DNA from 4 places in the Mesorhizobium sp. M2A.F.Ca.ET.067.02.1.1 genome. Region 1 is predicted to be linked to each of the others. Evidence: predicted binding sites of a transcription regulator. Region 1 holds the regulator's gene; each other region holds the start of a gene.
The links. The regulator PhoB, encoded in region 1, activates phosphate uptake and scavenging genes when phosphate is short. The targets are predictions, from matches to a motif close to TGTCATNNANCTGTCAT.

Region 1 (2,952 bases):
GTCGGTGACGCCGACATGCGCGCGCTGGCCGCAAAGGCCCGACAGGCGGACGGCCCCGAACGGGAAGCCTATCGTCGGGCCGGCGAGGCGCTGGGCTTCGGTCTTGGCAGCCTGTTCGCCCTCATCGACCCGGCGCCGGTCGCCATGGTCGGCGTCAGCGCGGCCGCCTTCGACCTGATCGAGCCGGCGCTGAGGGAGGCGATCGCCCAGACCGCCGGCGGCCAGCACTCGAGCTCGATCTCCTTCGACACCGAGCCGAACGAGCTGCCGCTGATCCGCGAAGGCTGCGCCACCCGCGCGCTGACCTTCGTCGACCAGGAGATTTTCGCGCCGGGTGTCCAGGCAAGAGCGGGCAAGCACGTCGCATAAGCCGCAAGCTCAAGCGCCGGGATATGCTGAGATTCCGGTCAGGCCGAGTCGAAAATGGTGGATTCCGAGAACCGGAGCGGAGCGTACTTTTTGGTACGTGAGTACCGGAAGCGCAGGAAGCCGCCATTCGCAGGCCGGCCTCACCTGAATATCAGCATATCCCTAGTCTTCCCGGATTGCATAACCCGCCCCGCGGATGGTGCGGATGACGTCGGGCATGCGGCCGTTGTTGACGGCCTTGCGCAGGCGGCCGACATGCACGTCCACGGTGCGCTCGTCGATATAGATCGTCTCGCCCCAGACATTGTCGAGCAGCTGGCTGCGCGAGAACACGCGGCCGGGATGCCGCATCATGAATTCGAGCAGGCGGAACTCGGTCGGGCCGAGCCTGATCTCGCTCTTCTTGCGATAGACGCGGTGCGATTCGCGGTCGAGCACGATGTCGCCGACCTTGAGCACGCTGGACAGCACCTCGGGCTTGGCGCGGCGCAGCAGCGCCTTGACGCGCGCCATGAACTCCGGCGTCGAGAACGGCTTGACCAGATAGTCGTCGGCGCCGGTGGACAAACCTCGAACCCGATCGCTTTCTTCACCGCGCGCGGTCAGCATGATGATCGGCAGCCGCTCGGTCTCGGGCCGCATCCTGAGACGCCGGCAGAGCTCGATGCCGGAGACCGCCGGCACCATCCAGTCGAGCACGAGCAGGTCGGGAACATTTTCCTGAAGGCGGATTTCGGCCTCGTCGCCGCGGGTCACCACTTCCACCTGGTAACCCTCGGATTCGAGGTTGTAGCGGAGCAGCACCCCCAGCGGCTCCTCGTCCTCCACCACCATGATGCGTGGCGCGATCATCGGGGTAACCTTTTCCGTCAGGCGGCCGGCGCCGACATTGCCGTCTCGTCCTGCTTGGGACGGTTGGCGGGCAATTGCGTGCCGGTCAGCACATAATAGGCGTTCTCGGCGATGTTGGTCACATGGTCACCGATGCGCTCGAGGTTCTTGGCGCAGAACAGAAGATGCGTGCAAGCGGTGATGTTGCGTGGATCTTCCATCATGTAGGTCAACAGCTCGCGGAAGACGGAGGTGTATTTGACGTCGATGCGTTCGTCGTCGTTGCGAAGCTTGGCCAGCGCCGTGGCATCACCCACCGTATATTCCTGAATCACGCCCTGGACCTGGATCAGCACCAGTTGCGCCATGGAATCGATCGAATGCGTGAGGTCGCGCGGGGCAGTGCTGACGCCGACTGACCCGACGCGCTTGGCGATGTTCTTGGCGAGATCGCCGATGCGTTCGAGGTCGCCCGCCATGCGTATCGAGCCGACCACGTGGCGAAGATCGTCCGCCATCGGCTGGCGCTTGGCGATCAGCGTGATGGCGCGGTCGTCAAGCTCGCGCTGACGCGCGTCCATGATGGCATCGTCGGAGACGACGCGCTGCGCCAGCGCATTGTCGCTTTCGAGCAGGGCCCTGGTCGAGCCGCCGACCATGGAGCCGGCGAGATCGCCCATGTCGTTGATGAGCCGGCTGATCTGCCTCAGATCCTCGTCGAACGAGGCGACGGTATGTTCGGCCATGAGGTTGTCCTCGTATGAGCTCAGCCGAAGCGGCCGGTGATGTAGTCCTGGGTGCGCTTCTCGCGGGGCGAGGTGAATATCTTCTCGGTCCGGTCGAATTCCACCAGCTCGCCCAGATACATGAACGCCGTCTGCCGCGACACGCGCGCCGCCTGCTGCATGTTGTGGGTGACGATGACGATCGTGTAGTCGGCCTGCAATTCGTCGATCAGCTCCTCGATCTTGGCGGTCGAGAGCGGATCGAGCGCCGAGGCCGGTTCGTCGAGCAGGATGACCTCCGGCTTCACCGCGACGGTGCGGGCGATGCAAAGGCGCTGCTGCTGGCCGCCCGAGAGGCTCTGGCCGCTGGCGTTGAGCTTGTCCTTGACCTCGTTCCACAGCGCCGCGCGCTTCAGCGCCGACTCGACGCGGCTGTCCATCTCGGCCTTGCTGATCTTCTCATAGAGCCTGACGCCGAAGGCGATGTTCTCGTAGATCGACATCGGGAACGGCGTCGGCTTCTGGAACACCATGCCGATCTTGGTCCTGAGCAGGTTGAGGTCCTGCGAGCGATCGAGGATGTTCTTGCCGTCGAGCAGCACCTGGCCCTCGGCGCTCTGCTTCGGATAAAGCTCGTAGATGCGGTTCAAGACGCGCAGCAGCGTCGACTTCCCGCAGCCCGACGGCCCGATGAAGGCGGTCACGCTGCGCTCGGGCAGCGACAGGTTGATGTCCTTCAGCGCCTTCGACTGGCCATAGTAGAAGTTGAGGTTCTTGACCTCGATCTTGGCCTTCTCGACGGTCGTGTCGGCTACGTTCAGGTCGGTGGACAACATCGGTTTCATCTGTCCTCTCTGCGTCCGGTTAGGCTGCGGGCGATGATGCTCAGCCCGAGAACCGTCAAGGTGATTATGAGTGCGCCCGTCCAGGCCAGCTGCTGCCATTCCTCGTAAGGGCTGAGAGCGAACTGGAAGATGGTCACCGGCAGGCTGGCCATCGGGGCATTGAGATTGCTCGACCAGAACTG
Region 2 (2,952 bases), on a different contig from region 1:
CCGGCGTCGGAATAGTCGGCGATCAATTCCCTCTCGCCGTCCTTCAACTGCTCCGGCGGCACGCGCTTCAGCGCGTCAAGCAGCTTCATCTTGAGCGCGTGGATGCGCTGGAAATTGTCGGTGTTCTGGCGCGTGCGGCTGGAATACATGATGTCCTTGTGGCGCGACAGGACGTCGGCCATGCCGCGCGGCAGCACGCCGCGGGCGCTGAACAGATCGACCTGGAAAACCAGCGAGGAGCGGTCCTCCTCCTGGTCGAGCAGATATTGCAGCGGCGTGTTGGAGACGATGCCGCCATCCCAGTAATACTCGCCCTCGATGCGGATCGAGGGAAAGGCCGGCGGCAGCGCGCCGCTCGCCATGATGTGCTCCGGCCCGATGCGCACCTTGTCGGTGTCGAAATAAACGAAATTGCCGGTCCGGACATTGACCGCACCGACGCTCAACCGCTTCCTGCCGTCGTTCAGCACGTCGAAATCGATCAGGCTTTCCAGCGTGTCCTTGAGCTCGGCGGTGTCGTAGAAGCTGGTGGCGCCGTCTGCCCCGGCCAGCTGGAACCAGGGGTTGGGGCTGCGCGGCTTGAAGAAGCCTGGTTGGCCCATGGCCATGGTCATGAATGACGAGGTCTGGTTGCGGATATCGCGATAGATGTCGCCTTCCGGCGTATAGGCCCAGATCTTGCGGCCCGAGACGGTCTGCCAGAACTGCTCCAGCCGCTGCAGGCGGCGGCTCGGCTCGTTGCCGGCGATGATCGAGGCATTGATGGCACCGATCGAGACGCCGGACAGCCAGGTCGGCTCGCAGCCGGCGTCGGCTAGCGCCTGATAGACGCCGGCCTGATAGGCGCCGAGCGCGCCGCCGCCCTGGAAGACCAGGGCGATGCGGTCGTATTGCGCGGTGATTTCAGCGATGGTGGCGGCGGCCGCCCTGTTGCGGTTACGCTCAAGCACCGGCTTTCTCCAGCGCCTTCACGCCGGCAGCCGATCGGCCGTGGTCGGCGAGATAATCATGCACGACTTCGCCGAGGCCGAGCGTCAGGTCGGCGGTGAAGTGAACGGCCGAGACGATGTCGAGCACAGGCAGCTTGGCCACATCGGCCATGACATGGGGGCGCAGGTCGAGCGCGGCGGGCGCCGTCCAGGCCTCCTTCAGTGTGACGTCGGTGAGATAGTAACGCACCAGCTCGCAGATGCGCGGGCTGCCGTCGACATGCGGAATGATCTTGATCAGGAAATTGGGCGCGGCGAGCGCTGCCAGCACCTGGTCGTGGTCGGCCTCGCGATGCTTGTAGCCCATGGTGCCGGTGGCGCACAGAACGCTGCCATAATGCAGCGTGCCGACCACCACCTCGCCCTCATGCACGATCTTGGGGCTGGCGAGCTTCTTGGGGAAGCCCCAGAGCTCGCGGCCGCCGGCGATCGGCGCGTCGTCGTCGAGATACATGGAATGCACATAGCCGCCATGCTGGCCCTTATAGCGCACCGGGATGACCTGGCCGGTCTCGGTGTAGTCGCCGAAGCCGGTCGAGTCCGGCATGCGGATGAACTCGTATTTGACCAGCGGCTCGTCAATCTCGAGCGGCGCGGGCACGACCGCCTCCAACGCCTCACGCGTGGTGCGGTAGGTGATGATGATGTATTCGCGGTCGAAGAAACGGTAGGGTCCGGGCGGGAAGGAAGGGTTGGTGAGGGGCATCGCGTAGGCGCGCTTCACGACATCGTCGATTTCCAAGCTATTCACCCATCGGTTCAGGAACGACACGCGCTGGACGCGCGGCAGGATATGTTGCACGGCACCATGACAGTGCCATGTCAGCCGCATCGAGCGCCAGCTTGGCGGGCATCGGACAGCATCACAACATTGTAATCGCTACGACATATGGTCATGGCGTTGTCATGCTGCGGCGCACAAACTATGTGCCCTTGTAGTTCCCTTCCCTCCTGTCGCGAGATCTCCCATGGGTTCCCTGTCTTCGAAGAATGCGCTCGTCACCGGCTCGACCAGCGGCATCGGCCTTGCAATCGCCCGCGCCTTCGCCGCCGAGGGCGCCAACGTCACCATCAACGGCCTGGGCGATGACGCGGTGATCGAGCAGGAGCGGGCCGGCATCGAAAGGGATTTCGGCGTCAAGTGCCGTTACTCGGACGCCAACATGATCGATGGCGCAGCCGTCACCGCCATGATCCATGAGGCCGAGGAGGCGTTCGGCAGCCTCGACATCCTGGTCAACAATGCCGGCATCCAGCATGTCGCGCCGATCGAGGAATTTCCCGACGACAAGTGGGAGGCCATCATCCGCATCAATCTGCTTGCCGCCTTCTACGCCATCAAGGCGGCGGTGCCGGGCATGAAGCGCCGCACATGGGGCCGCATCATCAACACGGCCTCGGCGCATGCGCTGGTCGCTTCGCCGTTCAAGTCGGCCTATGTCTCGGCCAAGCATGGCATTGCCGGCCTGACCAAGACGGTGGCGCTGGAAGTGGCGCAGGACGGCATCACCGTCAATGCGATCGCGCCCGGCTATGTCTGGACGCCGCTGGTCGAGAAGCAGATCCCCGACACGATGAAGGCGCGCGGCATGACCGAGGAACAGGTCAAGCACGATGTGCTGCTGGCAGCGCAGCCGACCAAGGAATTCGTCACCGTCGAGGAGCTTGCCGCGCTGACGCTTTTCCTGTGCTCGGACGCCGCCAAGCAGATCACCGGCGCGACCCTGCCGATGGATGGCGGCTGGACCGCGCAGTAGGGCAAAGGTCGTTTCAGGGAAGGGCGGAGCGGAGCTCGCGTCCTCATAGAGCAGTTCACCGTTTCACGGAAACAGTGAACCGCTCTATCTCTCTGTTTTTGCGCAATTCCGGACGGAAAACCGCTCACACTTTTCCTGGAATTGCTCTAGGCAATTTGATTTCTTGACAATCGCAGGGGACCGTTCCAGCATTCCCGTAAGGGGTT
Region 3 (2,952 bases), on a different contig from region 1:
GTTGGGGATGCGCTGCGCCGGGTCCTGGGTGACGAACTCGACCTTGGTCGGGTCGTCGAAGAGGCCCTTGGCGAGGATGCGGCCCATGGTGATGTCCATACCGACCAATTCACCGGCGTCGTTCTCGAAATGCCATGGCGCATTGGTGCTGCCGGTGCCGACGATCAGTTTGCCACGATCAAGCGCGGTGCGCAGCACGCTATCGGATGCGGCCTGCGCGGCTGCCTTCTCGGCGCTGATGGCGGTAAGCGCGCCGGCGGTGGCCAGCCCCGCCATTCCAAGTTTCAGAAAATCACGTCTGCCGGATGTGTCGTTCACGGCGACCTCCTTTGATGGTGTGTTCCCCAATGCAGCAGAAATACACGCCGCAATCAGCGATTGTCTCTTACAAGAGACGTGTGTATCCTGTACAAGACAGATACTAGCACCAGGAATCGACAATGCAAGAGAGTGAAATGCTGACCGGGTGGCCGAGCGAAGGCACGGGCGAAGAGCGGCCAGCTGGCTCGCGCGAGAAAGGTCTCAACAGGGTCCTGAACATCCTGGAGTTCCTGCACGCCAACCAGCGAGCGATCGGCATCGGCGAGCTGGCAAAGGGGCTCAACGCGCCGCGCTCGACCACCTACACGCTGGTGCGCGAGCTGGTCGAAGCCGGTCTCCTGGAAATGGCCGGCGACGGCAATCGCGTCTATTTCGGCAAGAAGCTCTATCTCTACGGGATGGCCTATATGCGCGGCAACGACCTGCTGAGGCGCGGCCGCCAGGAGGTCGATACGCTGTCGCGCGAGACCGGGGAGACGTCCGAGCTCTGCATGCTGCAGAGCGGTCGCTACACCATCATCCATTCAAGCCCGGGCACGAGGCCGTTCCGCATCAGCTCGGCCACCGGCCTGCAGATTCCGCTGCCATGGACTGCTTCGGGCCGGTTGCTGCTGGCCGGTCTTGATCGCAGCCGGATCGAGGCGATGGTCACGGAAGACGATCTCGTGCTGCCGGACGGCCGCAAGATAGAGATCGATGACTTCATCGATGACATCGCTCGGGCGCGCGTCACCGGCTATTGCGTCACGTCAGGCCTTGTCGACGCCTATACCAAATGCCTGGCGGCGCCCGTGTTCTCGGCGCCTGGCAAGGTCGAGGCAACGATGTGCCTTGTGGTGCCGATCGACACGTCGGAAGCGCGGACTGGCGAATTGGTCGCGTTGCTGCGCGAGCGCGCCGCCCGGCTTTCGATCTCGTAGACTGTGGAGCGCGGGAAACTGCCCGCTCAGGCGATGATGTCGGGAATGATGCGGTCTTCCAGCGCCGACAGCCGGTCTTTCAGGATCAGCTTCTTCTTTTTCATGCGCTGAATCTGAAGCGGGTCGCAGCCCGTGGCGATCATCGCGTTGATGGCGGCGTCGAAATCGGCGTGTTCTTGTTTGAGCCGGGAATATTCGAGGCGTATTTCAGCCTGTTCCTGTTCGGACATTATCTACCGTCTGCGTATGCATCGCCCAATCGGGCTGTTTGGGCGGGACCGGCTGGGTTTGTGACTTTTCGTCTGAGGCCGGCGCGCAGCCCTTATCACATTTCACTTTGTCGTGGAATGCTACCACGTGTCATTCGACATCGAGATCGGTTGGTGGCAGACTGTCACGGTGCCGTCACAGTCTCAACCTGCGGTGGACGTGCCTGCGACGGCTGCAATCGAGGAAACCATGAAAGGGAGAACCAATCATGTCTCTTGCATCCCATCTTGATGAGTTGCAGCGGAAACACGGTGATATCGAGCGCGAGCTCACCGACGCCATGAACCATCCTTCGGTGGACGACCTCGAAATCGTGAATCTCAAGCGACGCAAGCTGGCAATCAAGGACGAGATTGAAAAGCTGAAGGCTAGCCCGACGACACACTGAAGCTCCTCCAGGCACCATCGCCGCAACCCGCCGCGGTGAAACGTCCGGTGGCAGGAAATGCCACCGGCATGGTGTTTTTTAACTGAAATCGATGGAACGTTCGGTCGCGGATGCCGCGATCGGCAGAGCTGGCGTTTTTCGCGTGGCGGCTGCTGATTTGCCAACCTCGCCTGGCGCTTGCCATTGACAAGCCATCTTTGCTCCGCCACCTCATGCCGGGAACTTTCAGATGAAGGCGACCGGCATGACCGGATATTTCTCTTCTCCCTTCCCACGGCGCAGGTCGGTCGGCGTTTCGGTCGGCGGCGTGATGGTCGGCGGCGGCGCGCCCGTCGTCGTGCAGTCGATGACCAACACCGACACCGCCGATGTCGACCAGACTGTCGCCCAGGTCGCGGCGCTGCATCGTGCCGGGTCGGAAATCGTGCGCATCACCGTTGACCGCGACGAGAGCGCGGCGGCGGTTCCGCGCATCCACGAGAGGCTGCTCAGGCTCGGCATCGATGTGCCGCTGGTCGGCGACTTCCACTATATCGGCCACAAGCTCTTGGCCGATCATCCGGCTTGCGCCGAGGCGCTGGCGAAATATCGCATCAATCCCGGCAATGTCGGCTTCAAGGACAAGAAGGACCGCCAGTTCGCGGCGATCGTCGAAATGGCGATTAGACATGACAAGCCGGTGCGCATCGGCGTCAACTGGGGTTCGCTCGACCAGGAGCTGTTGACCCGGCTGATGGACCAGAACCAGGCTCAGGGCTCGCCGCTCACCGCGCAGGAAGTCACGCGCGAGGCGATCGTCCAGTCGGCCATCCTGTCGGCCGAGATGGCGGAAGAGATCGGGCTTGGCCGCGACAAGATCATCCTGTCGGCCAAGGTCAGCGGCGTGCAGGACCTGATCGCCGTCTATACCGAGCTTGCCACACGCTCCGACCATGCGCTGCATCTCGGCCTCACCGAGGCCGGCATGGGCACCAAGGGCATCGTCGCCTCTTCGGCCGCCATGGGAATCCTGCTGCAGCAGGGCATCGGCGACACGATCCGCATCTCGCTGAC
Region 4 (2,952 bases), on a different contig from region 1:
TGTCCGGCTTGAAGTCCGGCCAGCGGGTCGACGGATCCTCGTAATAGGACGGGCGGCCGAAGCCTTCCCAGTCCTCGCCGCCGTCGCCCGGATGCTGGACGGCGACGAAGGCGGTCTGGTCGTCCGGCGCGAAGAGCGGGCCGCACATCTCGGCGCCGATCGGCACGCGGAAGAACAGTTTTGAGGTCGCCCGCGCCGCTCCTTCCGTGTCGACCGCCCACAGGCCGTCGGTGCGGCCGGTGGCTTTCGGGCCCTGGCCGTCGGTGGCGACCCACAGGCGCCCGGCGGAATCGACGGCGCAATTGTCCGGCATGCCGAACCAGCCATGCGCGGTGGTCGCGGTCGAGAAGGTGGCGCCTACATCCGCGACGGACGGATCGCCGCATTTGAGCAGCACTTCCCACTTGCCCTTGCTGGCGGCGAAGTCGCCGCCATCCTCGACGATCTCGATGATGTGGCCGAAGGCGTTGGCAGCACGCGGGTTGGCGGCGTCGACCTGCTCGGCCTTACGCTTGGAATTGTTGGTCAGCATGACATAGACCTTGCCGTTGCCGGCGTTGGGCTGGATGTCTTCCGGCCGGTCCATCTTGGTGGCGCCGAGCAGATCGGCGGCGCGCCGCGTCTCGATCAGAACGTCGGCCTGGGACGCAAAACCGTTCTCCGCCGTCAGCGGGCCTTGGCCAAAGACGATCGGCATCCATTCGACCGAACCGTCCTCGGCGAACTGCGCCACATAGAGCGTGCCGTCGTCGAGCAGGTTCATGTTGGCCGCGCGGTCACCAGGATTGAACCTGCCGGCGGTGACGAATTTGTAGACATAGTCGAAGCGCTCGTCGTCGCCGAGATAGAAGACGACGCGGCCGTCCCTGGCGACGATCGACTCGGCGCCCTCATGCTTGAAACGGCCCATGGCGGTGCGCTTCCTCGGCACCGAAGCCGGATCGTTGACGTCGACCTCGACGATCCAGCCGAAACGATTCGGTTCGTTCGGCTCCTTGGCGAGGTTGAAGCGGTCGTAATGCGCGCCCCATTCATAGGCGCCTTCCGGAATGCCCAGGCGCTTGTAATTGGCGGCTTCCTTGTGGCCTTCCGGCAGCTCGCCCGAGAAGTAGCCGTGGATATTCTCCTCGGCCATCACATAGGTGCCCCAGGGCGTGACGCCGCCGGCGCAATTGTTGAGCGTGCCGATGACCTTGGTGCCGGAGGGGTCGGCATTGGTCTTGACGCGGTCGTGGCCGGCGACCGGGCCGGAGAGCGCCATCTCGGTGGTCGACATGATGCGGCGGTTGAGCTTGCCGTCGCGCACCACCTGCCACTTGCCGCCTTCCTTGCGGATCTCGACGATGGTGCCGCCATGCGCGGCCATCTCGACATCGACCTCCTCCTTCGACAGCGGTGCGACCTCGGCGGCCTTCTTGCCGTCTTTTTCGACGATCGAAACGATGCCGGGGAACATCAGATGCGGGTTGGTGTATTCGTGGTTGACGACCAGTAGCCCGTGCTCCGCCGAGCCGTCGATCGGGATATAGCCGACATAGTCGTTGTTGTAGCCGAACTGTTTTGCCTGAGCCTCAGCCGATTGCTTCAGCGGATCGAACTCCGGCGAATCGGCAAACAGCGGATCGCCCCAGCGCAGCAGCACGTCGGCATCATAGCCTGGCGCGACATGGTGCTTGTCATCGATGCCGGCTTCGAGCTCGTCGAACTTGAACGCCGAGGCCTCGGCGGCGCGCGCCTCGTCGGCGGCGACGAGCGCCAACGGGCTGACGGTGGCGGCGATGGCCGAGACGGCCAGCGAGCCCAAGAGGAAACCGCGGCGCGAGAAGCGCGCGGCAATGATCTCGCCCATGGTGCGGTTGTCGGTCGGGTTGACGGGCGGACCGTCATTCTCCTCGAGCTGGCTGGTGCGGAAGCGGGTTTCAGGGGTCGCGGTCATGGTGTTCCTCTGGCTTCTTGAGGTGGCTTGAGCTTGGACCTTCAACCCCTAAAGCGCGCCGATCACATTTTCGTGACATCGGCTTCTGCGTAGCCCTCGGTGGTTGGCGAAGCCTGTCGATGTCAGCCCCTTTCTCCCCGTCACTATACGGGGAGAAATGCCCGGCTGGGCAATGAGGGGCGGCGCCGAGCTGGCAAACAGTGGCGCTATAATGATGTCTTCAAAGACAGCCCCTGCGTGTAATGCTGATGGCCAACGCTGGCGCCGCCCCTCATCCGCCTGCCGGCACCTTCTCCCCGTATAGTGACGGGGAGAAGGGGGCTTGCCGCGACCTTCGCCCCCACACCGCCAGCTTGACGGCTTCGCCCGGTTCGGAAACAAGGGCTGCGGCCGGCGTGGCGACGGCGCTTCAAAAGGGGACGGCAGGTGAGTTTCTGGGGACTGGCGCAGCTCGGTATTTCGACCGTGATGTTCCTGCTGGCGGCGATGGCGGCCAAGCAATGGGGGTTGGCGCCGAGCTTGGCCAAGCTCCTTGTGACGCTGGCGCTCTATACCGCCGGCAACCTGATCATGCTGAGGCTGGTGCGCGAGTTCGGCATGTCGGTGGCGTTCAGCCTGTCGGCGGTGATCCAGCTTGTCGCGGTCAATGTCGTGGCGATCGCCTTTTTCGGCGAACGGCTCAATGCTTTCCAGGCGACCGGCATGGTGCTGGCGATCGCCGCCGTCGCCCTGATCACGCTTGGGCCCTATATGCAGAAGCTCTAACCCTCGAGCCTCTCATGAAGCCATCCGTCGGCGCGCTGCTTGCCAAGATCGAATTCCCCCTGCTTCTGGCCGGACTGATCATCGCCGGCGGGCTATGGGGTTTCGAAGAACTGATGGAGGTGGCGCGGGCGACGACGCCGCACGCCTTCGACACCGAAATCCTGCTTGCCTTCCGCCATGCCGGGCAGCCGGACAGCCCGATCGGTCCGCTTTGGCTGCAGGGCGCGATGCGCGACATCACCGCGCTCGGC

Region 2: a site for PhoB is predicted at 1,798-1,814, ahead of EOA28_RS12230 (acetoacetate decarboxylase). Genes of this name have one in related genera too.
Region 3: a site for PhoB is predicted at 1,634-1,650, ahead of EOA28_RS12485 (YdcH family protein). Genes of this name have one in related genera too.
Region 4: a site for PhoB is predicted at 1,998-2,014, ahead of EOA28_RS14825 (PhoX family phosphatase). Genes of this name have one in related genera too.

What each region holds. Positions count from the first base shown of each region.
Region 1 covers NZ_RZSB01000022.1:20,643-23,594, reverse strand. Annotated here, with positions in the region: partial or broken gene EOA28_RS04385 (ROK family protein) at 1-369, shown strand, start outside; gene phoB (phosphate regulon transcriptional regulator PhoB) at 532-1,221, opposite strand; gene phoU (phosphate signaling complex protein PhoU) at 1,239-1,946, opposite strand; gene pstB (phosphate ABC transporter ATP-binding protein PstB) at 1,967-2,770, opposite strand; gene pstA (phosphate ABC transporter permease PstA) at 2,767-2,952, opposite strand, start outside.
Region 2 covers NZ_RZSB01000128.1:6,260-9,211, forward strand. Annotated here, with positions in the region: gene EOA28_RS12225 (patatin-like phospholipase family protein) at 1-950, opposite strand, end outside; gene EOA28_RS12230 (acetoacetate decarboxylase) at 943-1,731, opposite strand; gene EOA28_RS12235 (3-hydroxybutyrate dehydrogenase) at 1,958-2,746, shown strand.
Region 3 covers NZ_RZSB01000133.1:2,868-5,819, forward strand. Annotated here, with positions in the region: gene EOA28_RS12470 (transporter substrate-binding domain-containing protein) at 1-276, opposite strand, end outside; gene EOA28_RS12475 (IclR family transcriptional regulator) at 441-1,241, shown strand; gene EOA28_RS12480 (YdcH family protein) at 1,268-1,471, opposite strand; gene EOA28_RS12485 (YdcH family protein) at 1,720-1,899, shown strand; gene ispG (flavodoxin-dependent (E)-4-hydroxy-3-methylbut-2-enyl-diphosphate synthase) at 2,144-2,952, shown strand, end outside.
Region 4 covers NZ_RZSB01000181.1:193-3,144, reverse strand. Annotated here, with positions in the region: gene EOA28_RS14825 (PhoX family phosphatase) at 1-1,936, opposite strand, end outside; gene EOA28_RS14820 (hypothetical protein) at 2,363-2,701, shown strand; partial or broken gene EOA28_RS14815 (phosphoesterase) at 2,716-2,952, shown strand, end outside.